DNA from 4 places in the Ideonella flava genome. Region 3 is predicted to be linked to each of the others. Evidence: predicted binding sites of a transcription regulator. Region 3 holds the regulator's gene; each other region holds the start of a gene.
What was found. The regulator LexA, encoded in region 3, represses DNA repair genes until DNA is damaged. The targets are predictions, from matches to a motif close to ACTGTATNNNNATACAGT.

Region 1: ACS5PM_RS14695 (ATP-dependent helicase) is a predicted target of LexA. The motif match lies at 2,053-2,070, and genes of this name have one in related genera.
Region 2: ACS5PM_RS13515 (PA0069 family radical SAM protein) is a predicted target of LexA. The motif match lies at 2,152-2,169, and genes of this name have one in related genera.
Region 4: ACS5PM_RS04320 (DNA polymerase Y family protein) is a predicted target of LexA. The motif match lies at 1,232-1,249, and genes of this name have one in related genera.

The regions. Positions count from the first base shown of each region.
Region 1 covers NZ_JBPZHD010000006.1:191,975-197,338, forward strand. Annotated here, with positions in the region: gene ACS5PM_RS14695 (ATP-dependent helicase) at 1-2,032, opposite strand, end outside; gene ACS5PM_RS14700 (PAS domain S-box protein) at 2,157-5,364, shown strand, end outside.
Region 2 covers NZ_JBPZHD010000005.1:428,198-433,561, reverse strand. Annotated here, with positions in the region: gene rpsR (30S ribosomal protein S18) at 1-33, shown strand, start outside; gene rplI (50S ribosomal protein L9) at 45-497, shown strand; gene dnaB (replicative DNA helicase) at 686-2,101, shown strand; gene ACS5PM_RS13515 (PA0069 family radical SAM protein) at 2,221-3,324, shown strand; gene ACS5PM_RS13510 (response regulator) at 3,321-5,027, opposite strand; gene dnaJ (molecular chaperone DnaJ) at 5,170-5,364, opposite strand, start outside.
Region 3 covers NZ_JBPZHD010000001.1:547,509-552,872, reverse strand. Annotated here, with positions in the region: gene ACS5PM_RS02485 (hypothetical protein) at 14-925, opposite strand; gene ACS5PM_RS02480 (sensor histidine kinase) at 1,098-2,174, shown strand; gene ACS5PM_RS02475 (LytR/AlgR family response regulator transcription factor) at 2,178-2,975, shown strand; gene ACS5PM_RS02470 (helix-hairpin-helix domain-containing protein) at 2,979-3,308, opposite strand; gene lexA (transcriptional repressor LexA) at 3,321-3,998, opposite strand; gene ACS5PM_RS02460 (asparaginase) at 4,075-5,022, shown strand; gene ACS5PM_RS02455 (organic hydroperoxide resistance protein) at 5,169-5,364, opposite strand, start outside.
Region 4 covers NZ_JBPZHD010000002.1:103,599-108,962, reverse strand. Annotated here, with positions in the region: gene argH (argininosuccinate lyase) at 1-389, shown strand, start outside; gene ACS5PM_RS04325 (hypothetical protein) at 437-892, opposite strand; gene ACS5PM_RS04320 (DNA polymerase Y family protein) at 1,262-2,533, shown strand; gene ACS5PM_RS04315 (DUF3034 family protein) at 2,648-3,571, shown strand; gene ACS5PM_RS04310 (group I truncated hemoglobin) at 3,580-4,020, shown strand; gene ACS5PM_RS04305 (cupredoxin domain-containing protein) at 4,036-4,755, shown strand; gene ACS5PM_RS04300 (hemerythrin domain-containing protein) at 4,860-5,363, shown strand.

The DNA.
Region 1 (5,364 bases), on a different contig from region 3:
GCACCGGCCCGGGCGGCGGGGTGAGCGGGCCGCTGGCCCAGCTCGGCGTGGCGGGGCCGACGCTGTCGAAGCGCGCTGCCACCTCGGGCGGGATGAAGCGCGTCAGCCCGCCGTACAGGTGGCGGTCCCCGAAGCGGCGCTGCTGGGTCACGTAAAAGCGCTGCGGGACCATCAAGGCCAGGTGGTGACGCGCCCGGGTCATCGCCACGTAGAGCAGCCTCCGCTCCTCCTCGAGCTGTACCGGCGTCGCGGTGGCGAGGTCGCCCGGGAGGCAGCCGTCGATCACGTTGAGCACCGTCACCGAAGACCACTCCTGTCCCTTGGCCGCGTGGATGGTCGACAGGATCAGGTAGTCCTCGTCCATCAGCGGGTCGCCGGCCTCGTCGCTGGTGGCTTGCGGCGGATCGAGGGTGAGCTCGGTGAGGAAGCGCTCGCGGCTCGCGTGGCCGGCGGCGAGGCGGGCCAGCTGCTCGAGATCGGCGTGGCGCGGGGCCGGGTGGTCGTGCAGCCGCTCCAGGTGCGGCAGGTACCACTCGACGACGGCGGCGAGCTCGCCGGGCCAGTCGCTCGACTCGGCCAGGCGGGCGAGCAGGGCGGCCAGGGGCGCCCAGTCGCCGCGGGCCGCGGTGGGCGGCTCGAACGCCTGCAGGATGGAGTGCGGATCGCCGCTGGCGTCCATCGCATCGAGCAGGCGCCGCGCGCTGGCCGGGCCGATGCCGGGCACGAGCTGCGCCACGCGGAAACCCGCCAGCCGGTGGCGCGGGTTGCTCGCCCAGCGCAGCAGCGACAGCACGTCCTTGATGTGGGCCGCCTCCAGGAATTTCAGGCCGCCATACTTGACGAAGGGGATGCGGCGGCGCGCCAGCTCCAGCTCCAGCGCCGCGCTGTGCGAAGAGCTGCGGAACAGCACCGCCTGCGACTTCAGCCTCAGCCCGCCCTCGCGCCGCGCAAGGATCTGCCCGCACACCCAGCGCGCCTGCGAGAGCTCGTCGTCCACCGCCACGAGTTGCGGCCGCTCGGCGCCGGCGCGGTCGGTCCAGAGGGTCTTGGCGAAGCGCTCGGGCGCCAGGGCGATGACGGCGTTGGCCGCATCCAGCAATGGCTGGGTCGAGCGGTAGTTGCGGCTCAGGGTGACGATGCGCGCGGGCGGCGTGAAGGCCGAAGGGAAGTCGAGGATGTTGCGCACCTCGGCCGCGCGGAAGGCGTAGATGGATTGCGCATCGTCACCCACCACCGTCAGGCCCCGGCCGCCCGGCTTGAGGGCCAGCAGGATGGCCGCCTGCAGGCGATTCGTGTCCTGGTACTCGTCGACCAGCACGTGGCTGAAGCGCTCGCCGAGCCAGGCGGCGATGTCGGGCTCGCGCATCATCTCGGCCCACCACAGCAGCAGGTCGTCGTAGTCGAGCGACTGCTGGTGGCGCTTGGCATCTTCATAGGCTCGAAAGAGCGAGCGCAGCTCGGCCTCGGAGTCGGCGCACCAGGGCCAGTTCTCGCGCAGCAGGTCGGCCACGGGGGCCTGGCTGTTGACGGCGCGCGAATAGATCGCGAGGCAGGTGCCCTTGAGCGGAAATCGCTTCTCCTTCGACGACAGGCCCTGGGCATCACGCACCAGGCCCATCAGGTCTTCCGCGTCGCCGCGGTCGAGGATGCTGAAGTTCTCGTCCAGCCCCAGGCGGGCAGCCTGTTCGCGCAGCAGCCTGGCGCCCATGGCGTGGAAGGTGCCCGCCCAGGGCAACAGCGGGCCCTTGGAGCCCGGCGGCAAGCCCAGCACGGCCTGCAGCTGCGCGGCGACCCGTTGCTGCATCTCTTGCGCGGCGCGGCGGGAGAAGGTCAGCAGCAGCAGGCGGTTGGGATCCGCGCCGCCGGCGACGAGGTGCGCGACGCGCGTCGCCAGCGTGGTGGTCTTGCCGGCGCCGGCACCGGCGATGACCAGCAGCGGGTCGTCACCGTGCTCGACGGCCGCGCGCTGCTCTTCGTTCAGCGCGGCCAGCGGATCTTGCCCGCAAGCGGCAGGGGCGGGGGGGTACAGCACGGCAGACACCCCGGCAGCATACTGGATGGATGGCCAGTGGCGCCGGGCGCCACGAAGCACTAACCTGCAGCCGCTGCGGTGCGGGGGAGGCCCACGGCGGTTCGCCCGGTGCACCAGCACATCAATGAAGCCTGCGCGAACCTTTCTGGGTCGGTTGCTCCTGCTGGTCGGCGTCGTGACGCTGCCCTGGGTCGTGGCGTTGTCATATGAGATCGAGCACGACCGCCGCGCCGCGGAGCAGGCCGCCCTGGAAAGCATGCGGCAGCGCTCGCAGTTGCTGGCCCAGGAGGCCGCCCGCATGCTCCAGCGTGGCCGCCAGCTGCTGGACTTCCTCGCCGCCCGCCCGGAGATCCTCCAGGACGATCGATCGGCCTGCCGTTCGCTGTTGACCGGCCTGGTGCGCATAGAGCCCTTGCTGGCGAACGCCGGCTACGCCGACGCCGACGGAAGCGTGCGCTGCACCACGGTCGAGAGCGCCAGCGTGCCCACCAGCGTGGCGCGCACGCAGGCGTTCCAGGCCGCCCGGGGCAGCCCCCAGGTGAGGCTGGGTCCCGTGCGGCCCAGCGTGGTGAACGGCCATCCGGTGTTGCCCATCCTGCGCGGCGTGGCCGGGCCGGGGGGTGAAGACCGGGGCGTGCTGGTGCTGATGCTCGACCTGCAGGCCTGGTCGGACTCCTGGGCCCGGCATCTGCTGGCCGAGGGCGGCACGCTGACGCTGCAGGACGCCGCCGGGACGGTGCTCGGCCGCTATCCCGATCCGCCGAAATGGATAGGCCAGCGCCTGCCCGAGCAGCCCGCTTCGGCAGGTCGCGACCTGCCGGCCGACATCCGCCTCGCGACCGGCCTGGACGGTGTCCGGCGCTTCTATGCGCTGACGCCCGTGAGCGACTGGCCTCTCACCGCCGTGGCCGGCATTTCGGAGGAAGCGGTGGTGGCCCCCGCTCGACGCAACGCCCTGCGGGCCGCGCTGGCGCTCGCCCTGCTGACGGCGCTGGTCGGCTGGCTGGCCTGGCGGTTGTCTCGCCGGCTGGTCGCCCCGCTCGAGCACCTGGCGGCGACCGCCCGCGCCGTGGCCCAGGGCGCCCGCGCCGCTCGTGCCGACGAGGCGCTGCCCGGCGAATTCAGCGCCGTCGCCGGCGAGTTCAACCGCATGCTCGACAGCCGCGACCAGGCGCAGGCCCGCCTGTCCGAATCGGAGCGGCGCTTTCGCGAGATGCTGGACACGGTGGAGCTGTTCGCGGTCGCGGCCGACGTCGACGGGCGCATCACCTACTGCAACGACTTCTTCCTCAAACGCACCGGCTGGACGCTGCAGGAGCTGGCCGGGGCGGACTACGGCGAGCGCTGCGTACCGCCGGAACGGCGTCGCGACCGCGACAGCTGGCGCCATGCCCTGCGCGAGGGGCAGCTGCCGGCACACGCCGAAGCCGCCATCCTCACGCGCCAGGGCGAGCGCCGCCTGGTGCGCTGGAGCAGCACCATGCTGCGCGACGAGCAGGGCGTGGTCATAGGGCGCGCCAGCATAGGCGAGGACGTCACCGACCAGCGCCGCGCCGAGCAGCAGGTCCTGCGGCTGTCCGGCTTCCTGCAGGCCCTGTCGCGCACCCAGCGGGCCATCATTCACCGCTATCCCCGCGACGAGCTGCTGCGAGAGGCCTGCGACGCCTGCGTCGACGCGGGCCAGGCGCGCATGGCCAGCGCCTGGCTGAGGCAGGCCGGCGAAGGCAGCGAGTCGCTGGTCTCGGTGGCCTGGGCCGGGCCGGCCGAGCGTCTGTTCGGGCGCCTGCCCATGAGCCGCAGCCTGGCCGATCCCGGGCTGGCCGACACGCTCACCGGCCATGCGCTCGGCGAGGGCCTGTGGGGCATCAGCAGCGACCTGCTGAACGACCCGCTGGCGGCGGACTGGCGGGACCAGGCGACCACCGCCGGCGTGCTGGCGCAGGCCGTCTTCCCGCTGCGATGCGCGGGCGAGGTCATAGGCGTGCTGCTGCTGCACGTCGACGAGGCGGACTGGTTCGACGACGCGCTGGTGAAACTGCTGCACCAGCTGACCGACGAACTCGCGTTCGCGCTGGACAACCTGCAGCGCGAGCAGGCGCGCGTCGCCGCGGAGCAGCGCGCCGCCGTCGACCACCGCCGGTTCAAGAGCATCTTCGAGGCCTCGCCGATGGGCATCGCGGTGCGCACCCTGGGCGATGGCCGCCTGCTCGACCTGAACCCGGTGTTCGCCCGGCGCGTGGGCCGGCCGCGCGAGGAGCTCATCGGCAAGAGCCTGTTCGACCTGGGCCTCGGCATGACCATCGAGGACCATAGGCGCCTGATGTCCGCCATGCGCTCCGACGCGCGCCTGACCGACTTCGAGGTCCGCGTGAGGGACGCGGCCGGGGTGGAGCGGGTTCTGCTGTTCAACGGCGAGCTGATCGACTACGACGGCCGTCCGGCGCTGCTCACCATCAGCCACGACATCACCGAGCGCCGCCACGCCGAGCAGGCGCTGCTGTCGCGCGAGCAGCAGCTCGCCGGCATCGTCGAGACGGCGATGGACGCCATCATCACCATCGACGCCTCGCAGACGGTGGTGATGTTCAACCGCGCGGCGGCCGAGATGTTCGGCCTGCCGGCCGAGCAGGCGCTGGGGCATCACCTGGACGAGTTCGTTCCCGCCGAACTGCTCGAACGCCATCGCGAAGGCCTGCGCGCCTTCATCGCCAGCGGCCGCGAGCGCGTCGCGATCGGCCACGAACGGACGCTGTACGGGGTGCGTGCGAACGGCGAGCGCTTTGCCTTCGAGGCGGCCGTCTCGCGCCAGGGCGAGGGGCCGCGCTTGACGATGACCGCGGTCATCCGCGACCTGACCGACCGCCTCGCCGCCGAGGCCGCGCGCGAGGCCCGCATCGTGGCGGAGGCCGCGAGCCATGCGAAGACCGAGTTCCTCTCGCGCATGAGCCACGAGCTGCGCACGCCGCTGAACGCCATGCTCGGCTTCGCCCAGTTGCTGAGCGACGACCCGCGGGAGCCGCTGAGCGCGCGACAGCGTCGCCACCTGGAGCTCACGCGCGAGGCCGGCTGGCACCTGCTGGCGCTGATCGACGACGTGCTGGACGTCTCCCGCATCGAGGCGGGCCAGCTCGAGATGCAGTTCAAGCCGGTGCCGCTCAAGCCGCTGATCGATTCGGCCTTGTCGGTGGCGGCCACGCTGGCGGCGCGCCACAGGATCCACTTGCGCGGGCCGGCGCCCGAGCTGCTGGCCGGGCCGCTCGCCGTGCGGGCCGATGCCACGCGCTTGCGCCAGGTCGTGCTCAACCTGCTGTCCAACGGCTGCAAGTACAACC
Region 2 (5,364 bases), on a different contig from region 3:
ATGCTGCCGTACAGCGATCAACACAAGGTCTGAGGAGTCCACGCATGCAAGTCATTCTGCTGGACAAGGTGGCCAACCTGGGCAACCTCGGCGACATCGTCAAGGTCAAGGACGGCTTCGCCCGCAACTTCCTGATCCCGACCAAGCGCGCCCGCCGCGCCACCGAGGCCGCGATCCAGGAATTCCAGGCGCGCCGCGCCGAACTGGAGAAGGTCGCCGCCGAGAAGCTGGCCGCCGCGCAAGCCGCCGGCGAGAAGCTGGCTGGCCTCACCGTCACCATCAGCCAGAAGGCTGGCGTCGATGGCCGCCTGTTCGGTTCCGTGACCAACCATGACATCGCCGAGGCGCTCGGCAAGTCGGGCTTCCAGGTCGCGAAGGCCCAGGTTCGCCTGCCCAACGGCCCGCTGAAGGCCGTCGGCGAGTTCCCGGTCAACGTCGCCGCCCACACCGATGTCGTGGTCGAGATCACCGTGAAGGTCGTCGGCGAAGCCGACTGATCCACAGCTTCTCCACCAAGAGGCCGGCACCCGCCGGCTTCTTTCATTTGGGCGGCACGTTATCCACTGGTTTGCGCCGCCTGCCCACAGGGATGTGCACAGGTTTGCGCACAGCGTGCCAGGAAGAGCGCGCGGGCCTCGGCAGTTCTCCCCCTTGCGGCCGTTCCACCGCTTCATAGGATCGATTGATGTCCTCGATCTTCGACGCCCACGACCCCCGCGCCGCGCCGCGCGATGACGAAGTCGCCAAGCTGCGCGTGCCTCCGCATTCGATAGAGGCGGAGCAAAGCGTGCTGGGCGGCCTGCTGCTTGACAACGGTGCCTGGGACCGGGCGGCCGATGTCCTCAGCGAGACGGATTTCTACCGTTACGAGCATCGGCTGATCTTCGGCGCCATCGGCGGCTTGATCAGCGCGACCAAGCCGGCCGACGTGATCACCGTCTTCGAGCAATTGCAGTCGCTCGGCAAGGCAGAGGAATGCGGCGGCCTGGCCTACCTGAACGCCCTGGCCCAGAGCGTGCCCAGCGCGGCCAACCTTCGCCGCTATGCCGAGATCGTTCGCGAGCGGGCGATCCTGCGCAAACTGATAGCCGCCAGTGACGAGATCGCCACCGCGGCCTTCAACCCGCAAGGGCGCCAGGTGTCGCAGATCCTCGACGAGGCCGAAGGCAAGATCTTCAAGATCGGCGAGGAGGGCCAGCGTACCAAGCAGGGCTTCCAGAGCATGGACCAGCTGGTGGTGCAACTGATCGACCGCGTCACCGAGCTGGCCGAGAACGGCGCAGAAGAGGTCACCGGCGTACGGACCGGCTTCTTCGACATGGACCGCATGACCGCGGGCCTGCAGGGCGGCGACCTGATCATCCTGGCCGCCCGGCCGTCGATGGGAAAGACCGCCTTCGCGCTGAACATCGCCGAGGCGGTCGCGGTGAACGAAGGCCTGCCGGTGGTGGTGTTCTCCATGGAAATGGGAGCCGCGCAGCTGGCCTTGCGGATGGTCGGCTCGCTGGGCCGGATAGACCAGTCCGGATTGCGCACCGGCCGCCTGCGCGACGACGACTGGGGGCGCTTGACGGAAGCGGTCGACAAGCTGTCCAAGGCGTCCATCTTCATCGACGAGACCCCTGCGCTGAACTCGGCGGAGCTGCGCGCGCGTTCACGTCGCCAGGCACGCCAGTGCGGCAAGCTCGGCCTGATCGTGATCGACTACCTGCAGTTGATGAGCGGCACCAGCACCTCCAGCGGCGAGAACCGCGCCACCGAGATCAGCGAGATCTCGCGGGGCCTGAAGGCCTTGGCCAAGGAGCTGAATTGCCCGGTGATCGCGCTGTCGCAGCTCAATCGCTCGGTCGAGACGCGCACCGACAAGCGACCGATGATGAGCGATCTGCGCGAGTCCGGCGCCATCGAACAAGATGCGGACGTCATCATGTTCATCTATCGGGACGAGTACTACAACAAGGACTCCAAGGAAGTCGGCGTGGCCGAGATCATCATCGGCAAACAGCGAAATGGCCCGGTCGGCACGGTGAAGCTCGCCTTCCTGAAGCAGAACACCAAGTTCGACAACCTCGCGCCGGACGCCTACTCGCAGGAGTACTGAGGCGCGCCGCCGTCCCTGTCCCCAGCAGGGCGCTTGGCGGAGGCTGGCATACTGTATATATTCACAGTATGCCAAGTCATCAGTCGCAACGGCCGTCGCCGCCTGCCTCGGAGCAGGCCATGCTTGTCGTCCCTCCCAAGGGCCGTGGCACGGGCTGGGCCATAGAGCATCGCTTCACCATCGAGCGTCACGAGAGCTTCGACGATGGCTGGGGGACGTTCGAGCAGGCGGTCAGCGAAGAGGCGCTCCCGCCGACCACGCAGATCTTCGAGCAGCGGGTCAAGTCCATCCTGAACGGCAACGATTCGCCGGATGTCAACTTCGATCTCTCGATCAACCCCTACCGGGGCTGCGAGCACGGCTGCATCTACTGCTTCGCGCGCCCGACGCACAGCTACTTCAACCTCTCGCCCGGGCTGGATTTCGAGACGCGCATCTTTGCCAAGGTCAACGCCGCGGAGCGTCTGCGTGCCACGCTGCAAAGTCCGAGCTACACGCCGTTGATGCTCAACATTGGCTCCGCGACGGACGCCTATCAGCCGGCCGAGCGCAAGTTGAACATCACCCGCTCGGTGATCCAGGTGCTGAGCGAATTCAGGCACGCCTTCTCGGTCATCACCAAATCCTCCGGCATAGAGCGCGACATCGACCTCCTGGCGCCGATGGCTGCGCAGCGAATGGCAGCGGCCTATGTGTCCATCACGACACTGGATCCGGAGCTGGCGCGCATCCTCGAGCCACGGGCTGCGCACCCCGAACGGCGCCTGAAGACGATCGAGAGGCTGACCGCCGCTGGCGTGCCGGTGGGCGTCAGCGTGTCGCCGGTCATCCCCTTCATCAACGAGCCGGAGATCGAGCGTGTGCTCGAAGCAGCGGCCCAGGCCGGGGCCAGGCACGCCTTCAGCATCGTGCTGCGCCTGCCCTGGGAGGTGAATCCGTTGTTCCAGCAATGGCTGGAGGTGCATTTCCCGGCCCGCGCCAAGCGCGTGATGGCGCGCCTGCGCGAGATGCGCGGCGGCAAGGACTATGATGCCCGGTTCGGCAAGCGCATGAGCGGCGAGGGCATCTGGGCCCAGCTCATCCGGCAGCGTTTCGACAAGGCCGTCGCGAGGCTGGGCTTGAACGAGGAAAGGATCGCCCTGGACCTGACTCGCTTCGAGAGACCAGCGGGGCCCGACAAGGGCAAACCGGTCGGCGCGCCCGTCCAGCAGAGTCTGTTCTAGTTCACGGCCGCAGCAGCCGGATCGTTCTGCGCAGGCGAAGTCGGAGGCGTAGAGGCCGGTGGGGATCCCGTGGTTTCCGGTGTGGATCGCAAGGCGACGCCACCTGCCTGGCGGCTGCCTCCGGCCAGGCCAGGAAGGGCGGCGTTGGCGAGACGGGCATGCAACTCGTCGGCCATGGAGTGCAGTTCGGTCGCGTCGCTGATCTTGTCGGCATGCCGCTGCAGCACCATGCGGGCCATGTCGACCAGCTTGGTGTTCTGCGTCTGGGCGCCGTGGGCGAGCAGGGCTTTGGCGGCGGCGCGCGGCTCCCCGTTCAGGCTGTGGTTCATCGCGGATTCGGCGAGTGCCGTGACCTTGGCGTGGGCGGCGCGAACCTGCTCCGCATAGGGCGCATGCGCGCCGGCGGCCTTGGCCAGCAGCTCCGAAAGGCTGCGGGAAACGCAAAAGCGCAGCGCGATGCTGTCGATCCAGCGGCTGGCTTCTTCCAGCTGAAGCTCGGCCGCCGCCAGCTCGGACAGCAGGCTCACCATGTTCAGGGCGGCTTCGATGTCGAAATCGGTTTCGCGAAACTCCTGCGCCAGGTCGCGCAGCTCGCCGAGCACGCGGGCGATCTGGCGGCCCATCATCAGGACGAGCACGTCGATCAGCCGGCCGAATCGGCGCACGCGCTTGCTCGAGGCATGACGTTCCAGGACGTGGCGCACGTTGTCCGCGCAGCGTTGCAGGCCCTTGCCGTCCTTGTCGCGGAAGCGGGCGAAGGCCAGCAGCACCATGGATTGCAGGTCGAACAACTTGGAGGTGATGCCGATGCTCGCGGCACGCTCCAGCGCCTTTCGCGCTTCGGCATGCTCGCCGCAGTAGAAGGCCAGCATGCCCTGCCGCTGCAGGCGTTCTATCGAGCCGGGCGTCAGCTGGGTCGCCATGCGATAGGTTTCCAGCGCCTCGGCAAGCGAGCCTTGCTCGACGTGGACCCGACCCATCACGTCATACGCATCGGCGTGGCTCGGATCGTCGGATATGAGCACTTCCAGCGTCCGGCGGGCCTGGTGGACTTTGCCGCCTTCCAGCTGTGAGCGGGCAATGCCGAGCCTCGCCCAAGGCAGCGCCTGCGCGTCAATGACGGCCTGGAAAAGCGTCTGTGCCGCCTCATGCTGACCCAACCGCAGCAGCAGCTCGGCCCCGATACGGGCGGCATACAGCCAGTAGGGAGCCCGGGCCTGGAAGCGCACCAGACACAGCCTGGCGGCCTGGTCGAAGTCGCCCGCTTCCACCGCCGTGAAGATGTCGCTCAGCACCCGCTTTCGCTTGCGGGCCTGCAGCAGGCGCTCGGCCAGCGAGGTGGCCGCAAAGGGCTTGAGCAGATAGCTGTCCAGCGCCGATTCGGCGGCCTCGGCGACGGCGGTATAGCTCGCCTCGCCCGTCACCATCACGAAGACGGTGGAAAACGGCAGCAGTTGGGCCCGGCGCAGGTCGTCCAGCAAGGACTGGCCCGAGGCGTTGCCCTCGTGGAAGTGCTGTTCGCACAGCACGACGTCGAATTCGCGCCCTTCGAGGTGCCGGCGTGCGTCGGCAATCCGGCTGCACTGCACCACGGTGCCCACGCCCAGGTCGCGCAGTTGCGCGGCCAGGATGCTGCGCGAGGTGGGGTGACCGTCGATGATCAGCGCCCTGGACTGGCTGAAATCGTGGTCGGCGCGGCTCACGGCTGCGCCCCCCGGCGTTCCGGCCCGACAGGCTCAACAGGGCGTGACGATTGGCAGTACTGCATGCGCCGACGACAGCCAACAGGCGTGGCCCCGGCGCGAGCCGGGGGACTTCCTCGGCTTTATCGGCAGGCGCGTCGCCCTACTTGAACAAGTCCTTGACCCGGTCCGTCCAGCTCTTGGCGTTGGGCGAGTGGCGGTCTCCGCCCTTCTTGAGCGACTCGTCCAGCTCCTTGAACAGCTTCTTCTGGTGCTCGGTGAGCTTGACGGGTGTTTCCACCGTGACGTGGCAGTACAGGTCGCCGGGGTAGCTGGAGCGGATGCCCTTGATGCCCTT
Region 3 (5,364 bases):
GCCACCGGGTGTCTCAGTTCGCCAGGAAACCATGGGCGACCCAGTTCGAGTCGAACCAGTAGCCCACCACGTCGCCCTGGTCGTTGATCGTCTCGGCCTGCACGTAGATGGCGCCCATGCTGTCCGGCAGGTCGAAAGGCGTGTAGCGGCCGTGGCGGCGGATGAAGTTGTGGGCGAAGCCGTCGGCGTCGAACCACGCGCCCAGGACCTGCCGCCGGTTGTTCATCGAGATGAAGAACGTCTGCTCGGGGGGCGAATCCGGCGCGGTGTGCAGCGTGAAACGGCCGTCCGGGTACTGGATGTAGCCGTAGCCCGTGGTGCCTTCGGTCCTGACGAACTCGCCCACGATCTGGCCTGAGTCGTTGATCGACAACGGGATTGTCTGCAGGCCGTCGGGCAAGTCGGCGTTCTCGAAAGTGCCGTTGCGGTTGACGTAGGCGTGATCGGCGCCAGCGGCGTCGCGGTACAGGCCGATGAACTGGCCGCGGTCGTTCAGGCCGTAGACCTGGGTGCCGAAGGCGCCGGGCATGTCTATCGTTCGCACCGCGCCGCCGGGGTGAAGGATGAACCCGTGGCGCATGCCTGCATCGTCGAGGTACACCCCGCCGATCTGGCCTAGGCCGTTGGTGGTGAAGGCCCAGCTTTCCTTCGCGTGGCCGACGGGGCCATCCGGATCGAGCAGCTTGATGCTGCCGCCTTGCCCGTGCACGGCGTGGTGCGCGCCGGTGACGGCATCCTTCATGGCGCCGACGTAATGGCCGCGCACGTTGATCGCGTAGAGCGCGGTATTGGCTGCACCGGGGTAGTCGATGGCCCGATAGCGGTACGTGGTGTCGGCTTCGGCCGCAGAAACGGCCGGGGCGGCCGCGAGGAGGGCGGTGGCGGCCAGCACCGGGGCGAAGAGCCCGCGCAAGAGGGTAAGCATGCGGATCTCCTGGGTTGAAGAGAGGGCGCCAGTCTCTGGAACCGCCGCTTTGCCTGTGCGGCCCGGGGACGAATGCCGCCGTGCCGGGACCAACGCCCGTTGCCGCGCCACCAGCCGGTTGCGGCGGGCTCGTCGCCTGTGCGAAGCTGCGGGCGTCGCCGAAGTCCTGCTCTTGAAGTCCGCATTCCGCCACCTCGCCCCCCAGTTCCTCCTCGTTGCCGGCCTGTGGACGCTGATCGCGTTGTGCACCGGGCTGGCGGACTTGGCCTGGCTGCAACTGGCCGGGCGGCCGACGCCGGTGATCGAGGTGCTGAAGCGCCCGCTGATCGAGCACTGGATCTGGGCCACGCTCACACCGGTGGTGTTTGCGCTGGCGCACCGTGTGCCGCTCACCGGCCCGAATCGCTGGCGGGCGTTCGGCCTGCACATGCTGTTCTTCGTGGCCCTGTCGATGGTTCACTGCGTGGTCGCGCAGGCCATCGGCAGCCCGCTCGCGCTCGTGCCGAAGCAGTTCGCCGGCTCGCCGCTGGTGCTGCGCTTTCTCGAGGAGTTCTATTCCGACCTGTGGATGTACTGGCCGCTGGTCGGCGTGAAGGCCCTGATCGACGCTCACACGGCGGAGCGGGAGCGTGCCCTGCAGGCCAGCCGGCTGGGCCAGCTCATGGCCGACCTGCAGCTGTCCGTGTTGCGGGCGCAGATCCAGCCGCACTTCCTGTTCAACACGCTGCACGCCGTGTCCGCCCTGATGCGCGTGGATCCCCGCGCCGCGGAGGACATGGTGTCCGACCTGGCCGAGGTGCTGCGAGCCTCGTTCGAGGATCCGGCGGCCCATGAGACCACCTTGCGGCGCGAGCTGGCGGTGGTGGATTGCTACCTGCGCATCCAGCAGCGGCGCTTGGGCGAGCGCTTGACGCTGGTGCAGTCCATAGATCCCGACGCGCTGGATGCCGCCGTGCCCACGCTCGTGCTGCAGTCGCTGGTCGAGAACGCGGTGGTGCACGGCATAGCACCGGTGAACCGGCCGGGGCGGCTCGAGATCACCGCACGGAGGGAGGCCGCCGAGCTGCTGCTCGCTGTCCAGGACGATGGCTCGGGCCTGCCGGAGGCGCCGCGGCCGGGGGTCGGTCTGGCGAATGCGAAGAAGCGGCTGCGCCAGCTCTACGGCGACGCGCACAGCTTCGAGCTCGATGGGCGGGCCGGGGCGGGAACGCGGGTCACCTTGCGAATGCCCTTTCGCGCTGTCACGTGAGCCATGAAGATCCGCACCCTCATCGTCGACGACGAACCGCTCGCCCGCCTGAACCTCGCGACGCTGCTGGCCGAGGAGGACGATTTCGAGATCGTCGGTGAATGCGCGGATGCAGCCAGCGCTGCCGGGGCCATTGCCGCGCAAGCGCCGCAGCTGCTCTTCCTCGACGTTCAGATGCCGGGCGCCGATGGCTTCGGACTGCTGCAGTCCGTGCGCGCCGCTGCACAGGACTCGGTGGCCGCCATGGCCGTGGTCTTCGTCACCGCGCATGCGCAGTTCGCCCTGCGCGCCTTCGATGCCCAGGCGCTGGACTACCTGCTGAAGCCTTTCCGCCGCGAGCGCTTCGAGGCCACGCTGGACAGGGTTAGGCAGTTCCTCGGTTCACGGGCCGCCGAGCTGACCTTGATCGAGGTGCCGCCGCCGCTGGCGATCGAGCCCGATCGCATGGTGGTCAAGAGCGGCCACCAGCTGGTGTTCGTGCCGTTCGACGAGCTGGAGCTGATCCGCGCTGCGGCGAACTACGTCACCCTGCACTTCGGCAGCAACGAGGTGCTGGATGTGAGGGAGAGGATAGGCGTGCTCGCGCAGCAGTTGCCGGCGACGCGATTCCTTCGCATCCATCGCTCCTACATCGTCAACCTGGCGCAACTGCGCTCGCTCTATCCCGTGGGCGGCGGCGAGTACATGGCCACGCTGCGCAATGGGCGGGAGCTGCCGGTGGGGCCGAGTTATCCGGCGGCGATCAGGCGTGCGCTGGCGGCGGCTCGCATCCCGAGATTTGGCGGGGCAGGCGGGTGGTAGCGATCAGTTGGTGATCTGGCCGTGGCGCTGCTTGCGCGCGGCGGTGTAGGCCCACCAGGGCTTGGGCGCGGCGCCTTCCATGAAATCGACGATGGCCATGAAGGTGTCGAGCACGCAGGGATCCTGCCTGTGGCCGGTGGCGTGCTCGAGTGCGCGGTACAGCGCGAAGGCGTCACGCCCGCGCAGCTCTGCCGGGTGCTGGATGCCCAGCAGGCGCAGGTCACCGGCCATGGCCGGGCCGACGTTCGGCAACTGCTCCAGCACCGCGCATTCGTCGGCGCAGGCGGCCTTGGGAGCCTTGATGGGGCGTACGGGCGATGCGGCGCGAGCCATGGCAACGTTCGCTCAGAACACCATGTGCTGCCGCACCAGGCCGACGGCCACGCCCTCGATGGCGAACTCGCATTGGCCGGGCGCGATGACGATGGGCTGGAAATCGGGGTTCTCGGGCAGCAGCTCGATCGTGTGGCGCGTGCGATGCAGGCGCTTGACCGTGACCTCGTCGTCCAGCCTCGCCACGACGATCTGGCCGTTGCGGGCTTCTGCCGTCTTCTGCACCGCGAGCAGGTCGCCGTCCATGATGCCGGCGTCGCGCATGCTCATGCCCTTGACCTTGAGCAGGTAGTCGGGACGCCGCGGGAAAAGGCTCGCCTCGAGCAGGTAGGTCTGGTCGATGTTTTCCTGGGCGAGGATGGGGTTGCCGGCGGCCACGCGCCCGACCAACGGCAAGGTCAGCTGGGCCAGGCTTGGCAGGGGCAGCGAGAATTGCTTGCCGCGGGCCTCGTTCAGGGCCCGCAGCGTGTTGGACTGCAGGCGAATGCCGCGAGAGGTGCCACCGACCAGCTCGATCACGCCCTTGCGGGCCAGGGCCTGCAGGTGCTCCTCGGCGGCATTGGGTGAGCGAAAACCGAGTTCTGCCGCGATCTCGGCCCGGGTGGGGGGGGCGCCGGTGCGCTCGATGGTGGTTTGCACCAGGTCGAGAATCTGCTGCTGGCGGGCGGTGAGCTTCGGGCTTTCAATCATGGCGGCGGGCCTACCGGGCAAGCGGTACGGCTGAGTTTGCATCCAGTATCTGTATTTTTATCCAGACATCGTTGAAATGCAAAACAAATCACAGCAGGCGGCGGGCACGGTCGTGATCCTGGGAACCGGCGGCACCATTGCCGGCTCCGGCGACGACGTCGGCTACACGGCGGGGCAAATGAGCGTGCAGGCCCTGGTGGGGGCCGTGCCAGCACTGGCCGGGCGCCAGCTCGAGGCCGAGCAGGTGGCCCAGGTCGACAGCAAGGACATGAGCCACGCCATCTGGCAGCGGCTGGCGCAGCGGCTGGCGCACCACCTCGCGCGTGAAGAGGTGGCCGGCGTGGTCGTGACCCACGGCACCGACACGCTGGAAGAGACGGCTTGGTTCCTGCAGCGGGTGCTGGCCCCGGCCAAGCCGGTCGTGCTGACAGCCGCCATGCGCCCGGCGACCTCGCTGCAGGCCGACGGCCCGCAGAACCTGCTGGACGCGGTGACGCTCGCTGCCTGGCCGGGCGCACAGGGTGTGGTGGCCGTGCTGCAGGGCCGCGTCCACGGCCCGGCCGAGGTGCGCAAGCGCCAGCCCTTCGCCCTGGATGCATTCGAATCCGGCGAGGACGGCCCGCTGGCGGTGGTGCAGGAAGGGCAGGTCAGAGCGCTGCGCTCCTGGCCCTCGGGCGAGGCGCTCGGCCTGGAGCGGATCGCGGCCGATGCCGGCACGTGGCCGCGGGTCGACATCGTGGTGAGCCATGCCGGCGCGGACGGCGTCGTGGTGGAGGCGCTGGTGGCCGCCGGTGCCCGCGGGCTCGTGGTCGAGGGCACCGGGAACGGCACCGTGCACGCGTCGCTGCTCGCGGCCCTGGCGCGGGCGCGGGCGGCTGGCCTGCCGGTGCTCAGGGCGAGCCGATGCTCGGGCGGAGCGATCGTCGGCTCGCCCGAAGGGGCCTTGCCTACGGCTGGTGTCCTCACGCCGGCCAAGGCGCGGGTGGAACTGCTGCTGCAGCTGCTATTGCCGCCTTCTTCTTGAACCGCTGCGGGCCACTCCGACGACGTTGAGGGGACGCCAGCGCGCAGAGCCGACTCTTGAGGTGCACCATGAAAAAAGCCCCTCGGGTGGACAAACCCGAGGAGCTTCGCGATGAACGGTGACGGCTTGGTGCCGTCTCCCCCCGCTCAGACGACGGTCAGCGACACGTCGATGTTGCCGCGGGTCGCGTTCGAGTACGGGCACACCTGGTGCGCGGCGGCGACCAGCGCCTCGGCGGCGGCCTTTTCCATTCCGGGCACGGTGATGCGCATGGCGACCTGGATGCCGAAGCCGGCCGGGATGGGGCCGATGCCCACGTCGGCGCTGATCGACACGTCGGCC
Region 4 (5,364 bases), on a different contig from region 3:
TGGCCGAGATGGTGGGTGGCGAGATCGATGCCGCCAACGGCACCCGTTCGGGAGGCCTCAAGGTCAAGGCCGAGGCCATGCAGTCCGCCGCCCGACGCGGCTACGCCACCGCGACCGACCTGGCCGACTACCTCGTCAAGAAGGGCCTGCCCTTCCGCGACGCGCACGAGGTGGTGGCCCACGCCGTCAAGGAGGCGCTCGGTCGAGGCGTGGACCTGTCGGAGCTGCCGCTGACAGCGCTGCAATCCCTGCATGCGAGCATCGGCGAGGACGTGTTCGAGGTGCTGAGCCTCACCGGCTCGCTCAACGCCCGCAACGTGATCGGCGGCACCGCTCCTCAGCAGGTGCGCGCGCAGATCGAAAGGCACCGCGCGCGGCTGGGGCACTGAGGGCATCCAGCTCGACCGCGTTCGGGATCAACCTCCCCCGCTCTGGCTCAAGCTCCCTTCCGTTCGGCCTGAGCCTGTCGAAGCCTTCGTGCTTCAGGCCTCTTCGACAGGCTCAGGGTGAACGGGTGGTGGGACGGCTCAACCTCCACCCCGTTCGGGCTGAGCCTGTCGAAGCCTTTGTGCTTCAGGCCCTTCGACAGGCTCAGGGCGAACGGGGGGTGGGATGCTCCAACCTCCAACCCGTTCGGGCTGAGCTCGTCGAAGCCTTTGTGCTTCAGGCCCTTCGACAGGCTCAGGGTGAACGGGTGGTGGGATGCTCCAACCTCCAACCCGTTCGGGCTGAGCTCGTCGAAGCCTTTGTGCTTCAGGCCCTTCGACAGGCTCAGGGTGAACGGATGGTGGGATGCTCCAACCTCCAACCCGTTCGGGCTGAGCTCGTCGAAGCCTTTGTGCTTCAGGCCCTTCGACAGGCTCAGGGCGAACGGGGGGTGGGATGGCTCCAACCTCCACGCCGTTCGGGCTGAGCTCGTCGATGCCTTTGTGCTTCAGGCCCTTCGACGGGCTCAGGTCGAACGGGTGGTGGGATGGCTCCAACCTCCACCCCGTTCGGGCTGAGCTCGTCGAAGCCTCCTTGCACGAGGCCCTTCGACAGGCTCAGGGTGAACGGGGGGTGAAATGCCTCCAACGTCCACGCCGTTCGGGCTGAGCTCGTCGAAGCCTCCTTGCGCGAGGCCCTTCGACAGGCTCAGGGCGAACGGGGGGTGGGATGGCTCCAACCTCCATCCCGTTCGGGCTGAGCCTGTCGAAGCCCAGCCTGCCCACTGGCACAAGCGCCATCAGGCACTGATAATCCATACAGGTCTGCCGCCTGTATGCCCCCGCCCCGACGTCTCATCGCCCACCTCGACATGGACGCTTTCTACGCGTCCGTCGAGCTGCTGCGCTACCCCGATCTGCGGGGCAAGCCGGTGGTGGTGGGTGGTGGTCGGCGCCACCAGCCCGAAGTGCTGCCCGACGGCACCCGGCGCTACTCGCTGCTGAAGGATTACGCCGGCCGCGGGGTCATCACCACCTCCACCTACGAGGCCCGAGCCATGGGCGTGTTCTCCGCCATGGGCACGATGAAGGCCGCCGCGCTCGCGCCCAACGCGGTGCTGCTGCCGGTGGATTTCGAGCAGTACCGCCTGTACTCGCGCCGGTTCAAGGCGGCCGTGGCCGAGCTGGCCCCGGTGATCGAGGACCGCGGCATAGACGAGATCTACATCGACCTGACGAACGTCCCCGGCGCCCAGGAGCCGGTGGGGCACGACCCCCTCGGCGGCGTGCGGGCCCTGGCGCTGGAGATCAAGAACAACGTCAAGCGCGCCACCGGCGGCCTGACCTGCTCGATAGGGGTCACGCCCAACAAGCTGCTGTCCAAGCTGGCCTCCGAGCTGGAGAAGCCCGACGGCCTCACCGTGCTGACGATGGACGATGTGCCGACCCGCATCTGGCCCCTGGCCGCCCGCAAGGTGAACGGCATCGGGCCCAAGGCGGCGGCCCGGATGGCCGAGCTCGGCATCCAGACCGTGGGCGACCTGGCCCGTTGTGAACGCCCCTGGCTCATAGAGCACTTCGGCCGCAGCTACGGAGCCTGGCTGAACGACGCCGCCTGGGGCCGCGACGACAGGCCGCTGGTCACCGATGGCGAGCCGGTCTCGATGAGCCACGAGACCACCTTCGACCGCGACCTGCACGCCGTGCGCGACAAGGCCCAGCTCGGTACCATCTTCACCCAGCTGTGCGAAGAGCTCGCCGCCGGCCTGCAGCGCAAGGGCTACCTCAGCCAGACCATTGGCATCAAGCTGCGCTTCGACGATTTCAAGATCGCCACCCGCGACCTGACGCTGCCCGAGCCCACGTCCGATGCACTGGCCATCCGACGCGCGGCCGGCGAGTGCCTCAAGCGGGTCGACCTGACTCGCCGCCTGCGCCTGCTGGGCGTGCGCGGAGGCAAGCTGATGACGCCGGGCGAGTGGCAGGCCCGGCAGGCACAGGCGCGGGCTCGTGCCGGGGCGGCTCCGAAACGCACCACGGCGGCGGCAACCACCGCCGAGGAGCCGCCGGCCGCCTACAACCTGCCGCTCTTCGACGGCGAGGCGTGAACAAACGCACGGCAGCCCGCGGCGCGGCGGCGAAAGGGCGCGCCGCGCCGCCGCGGCGTGCATCCAATGCCGCAGCTGCCCCGTAGCTGGAGCACCGACACTCCGCCCGATCGCATGCCGCCACGCCACGCCCGCTTCTACGCCGCCCTGCTGATGGGCCTCGGACTCGCCGCCCACGCGGCCGAGGACCCCGCGCCACCGCTCACCCACGGCCAGGGCAAGCTGCTGCTGACGGGCGGCGTCAGCTCGATAGACGGCGCAGCCGGCGGCGGCCTCACGCCCTGGGCGGTGACGGCCAGCTACGCCACCGCCCACCAGTTCGGCGCCACGGCCTTCGCCACCCGCACCACCACCCAGGCCTACGCGATGAACGCCTATGGGGCCGCGGCAGGCGTGGACGACCGCTTCGAGGTCTCGCTCGCCCACCAGGATTTCGACACCGGCCCCACCGGCCCGGCGCTCGGCCTGCCGGGCCTGCACCTCAAGCAGGACATCATCGGCTTCAAGTGGCACTTCGTGGGCGAAGCCGTGCTCGACAGCGACACCTGGCTGCCGCAGCTGGCCGTCGGCCTGGAGCAAAAGCACGTCGATGCCGGCGGCCTGGCGCCAACGCTGAAGGCGCTGGGCGCCGACACCAGCGGCACCGACCTCTACTTGAGCGCCACCAAGCTGTTCCTCGCGCCAGGCGTGCTGGTCAACGGCACCCTGCGCCTGACCCGCGCCAACCAGAACGGCCTGCTCGGCTTCGGCGGCACGGCCCACGACGGCTACTCGCTGCAACCCGAGGTCTCGCTGGCCTGGCTGCTGCGCAAGGACCTGGCCCTCGGCATCGAGTACCGCGCCAAGCCCGACAACCTGAACCCTTCGCCGCTCGGCGCGGGCCTGAAGGAGGACGACTGGGCCGACCTCTTCATCGCCTGGGCGCCCTGCAAGGCCTTCTCGCTGACCGCCGCCTACGTCGACCTCGGCCACATCGTGCCGGCGGTCGTGCCCCGCCGCCAGACAGGCGCCTACCTTTCCGCCCAGCTGGCGTTCTGAGGTCTGCCATGAAGATGCCATCCCTGCTCGCCCGTCTGCTGTCCGCCGCGATCTGCGCCCTCGCCCTGTCCACCCCCGGCTTCGCCGCCGACGACAGCCTCTACCGCCAGCTCGGCGCCCGGCCCGGCCTGGAAGCGCTGATGGAAGACTTCATGCAGCGCCTGCTGGCCGACCCGCGCATGAACCCCTTCTTCAAGGAAGCCGACCAGGCGCACATCCGGGCCGAGCTGGTGCTGCAGATCTGCGAGGTGTCCGGCGGCCCTTGCCGGCGCGAAGGCCCGGACATGAAACGCGTGCACGAAGGCGTGGACATCGACCGCGCCGCCTTCAATGCGCTGGTCGAGGTGCTCCAGCAGTCGATGGATGCGCGGGGCATCCCCTTCGGCACGCAGAACCGCCTCCTGGCGCTGCTGGCGCCCATGCACCGCGAGATCATCAACGTCCCCTGAGTCCGAGCCACCACGATGAAGACCCACCTGACGACCTCCTTCGCCGCACTCGTCCTGGCCGCTTCGGCCTCCTCAGCTTCCGTCGCGGGCACGCTGGACATCACCGTCACCGACCGAGATGGCCAACCCGCCGCCGACGTCGTCGTGCTGCTGCAAGTGCCCAACCAGCCCTCGCCCAAGCCCGCCGCAGCACCTGTCGTCATCGCGCAAGAGAACCTGCGCTTCGTGCCCTTCCTCACCGTCGTGCCGGTGGGCAGCACGCTGCGTTTCGTGAACCAGGACGGCTACGACCACCACGTGCGCTCCATGCCCAGCGGGCCTCTGGGGAGCATGCCGGCGGTGGAGTACTTCGAGCTGCGGCTGGACGCGGCCAAGACCGCCCAGCGAAGCAGCAGCTACGACGATGAATACAAGACCGCCGCGGCTCCATCCAAGAAGTCCGGCACCACCACGGCCGAGGTCAAGCTGAACCACGCCGGGCCGATCGGCCTGGGCTGCCACATCCACGGCTCGATGCGCGGCCAGGTCTACGTGAGCGCGACCCCCTGGTTCGCCAAGACCGACGCCAAGGGCATCGCCCACCTCGAGGGCGTGCCCGAGGGTGCCGCCGAAGTCACCCTGTGGCATCCGGACCAGTTGCAGGAGCAGTCGCCGGTGAAGGTGCAGGTCGACGCCGGCCCGTCCACCAAGGCCGCCGGCCAGCTCAACTTCACGCCCAGGCGCCGGCGGGTGTGAGCCGCTCGACTTGATCTGGCGCAAGCCGGCCGCAGAAGGGGCGCAGCCCGCGCGAAGCGCCCTTCAAGATCGCGCCAGAACCCGAGTTGCCCCACGAGATACCCATGCTGACCTGGTCCGACGAACTCGTCCTCGATCACCCCGCCATGGATGCGACGCACGAGGAGTTCGTCGCGCTCCTGGCCGCCGCCGAAGCGGCCCTGGCCGAATCCCCGCCCGTCGCCCTGGCCTCGTATGCCACGCTCATCGAGCACACCCGCGCGCACTTCGGCCAGGAGGACCGCTGGATGGCCGAGTCCGGGTTCGCACGCGAGAACTGCCACAGCTTCCAGCACGCACAAGTGCTGGAGCTGATGCAGGAGGTCGACCGCCTGGCTCGCGAGCTGGGCGATTTCGGCCCGATGCAACGCGTGCTGCCCGAGCTGGGCCATTGGTTTCGCGTCCACGCGCAATCCATGGATGCGGCGCTGGCTTCGCATCTCGACCAGATCGGCCACGACCCCGCCACCGGTCACATCGCCCGCCCGCCGGCCGCGCGGCCCATCACCGGCTGCGGCGGCAAGAGTTGCTCGGCGGCGCCGCAGCCGGGCGAGACGGAAACGGCCTGAA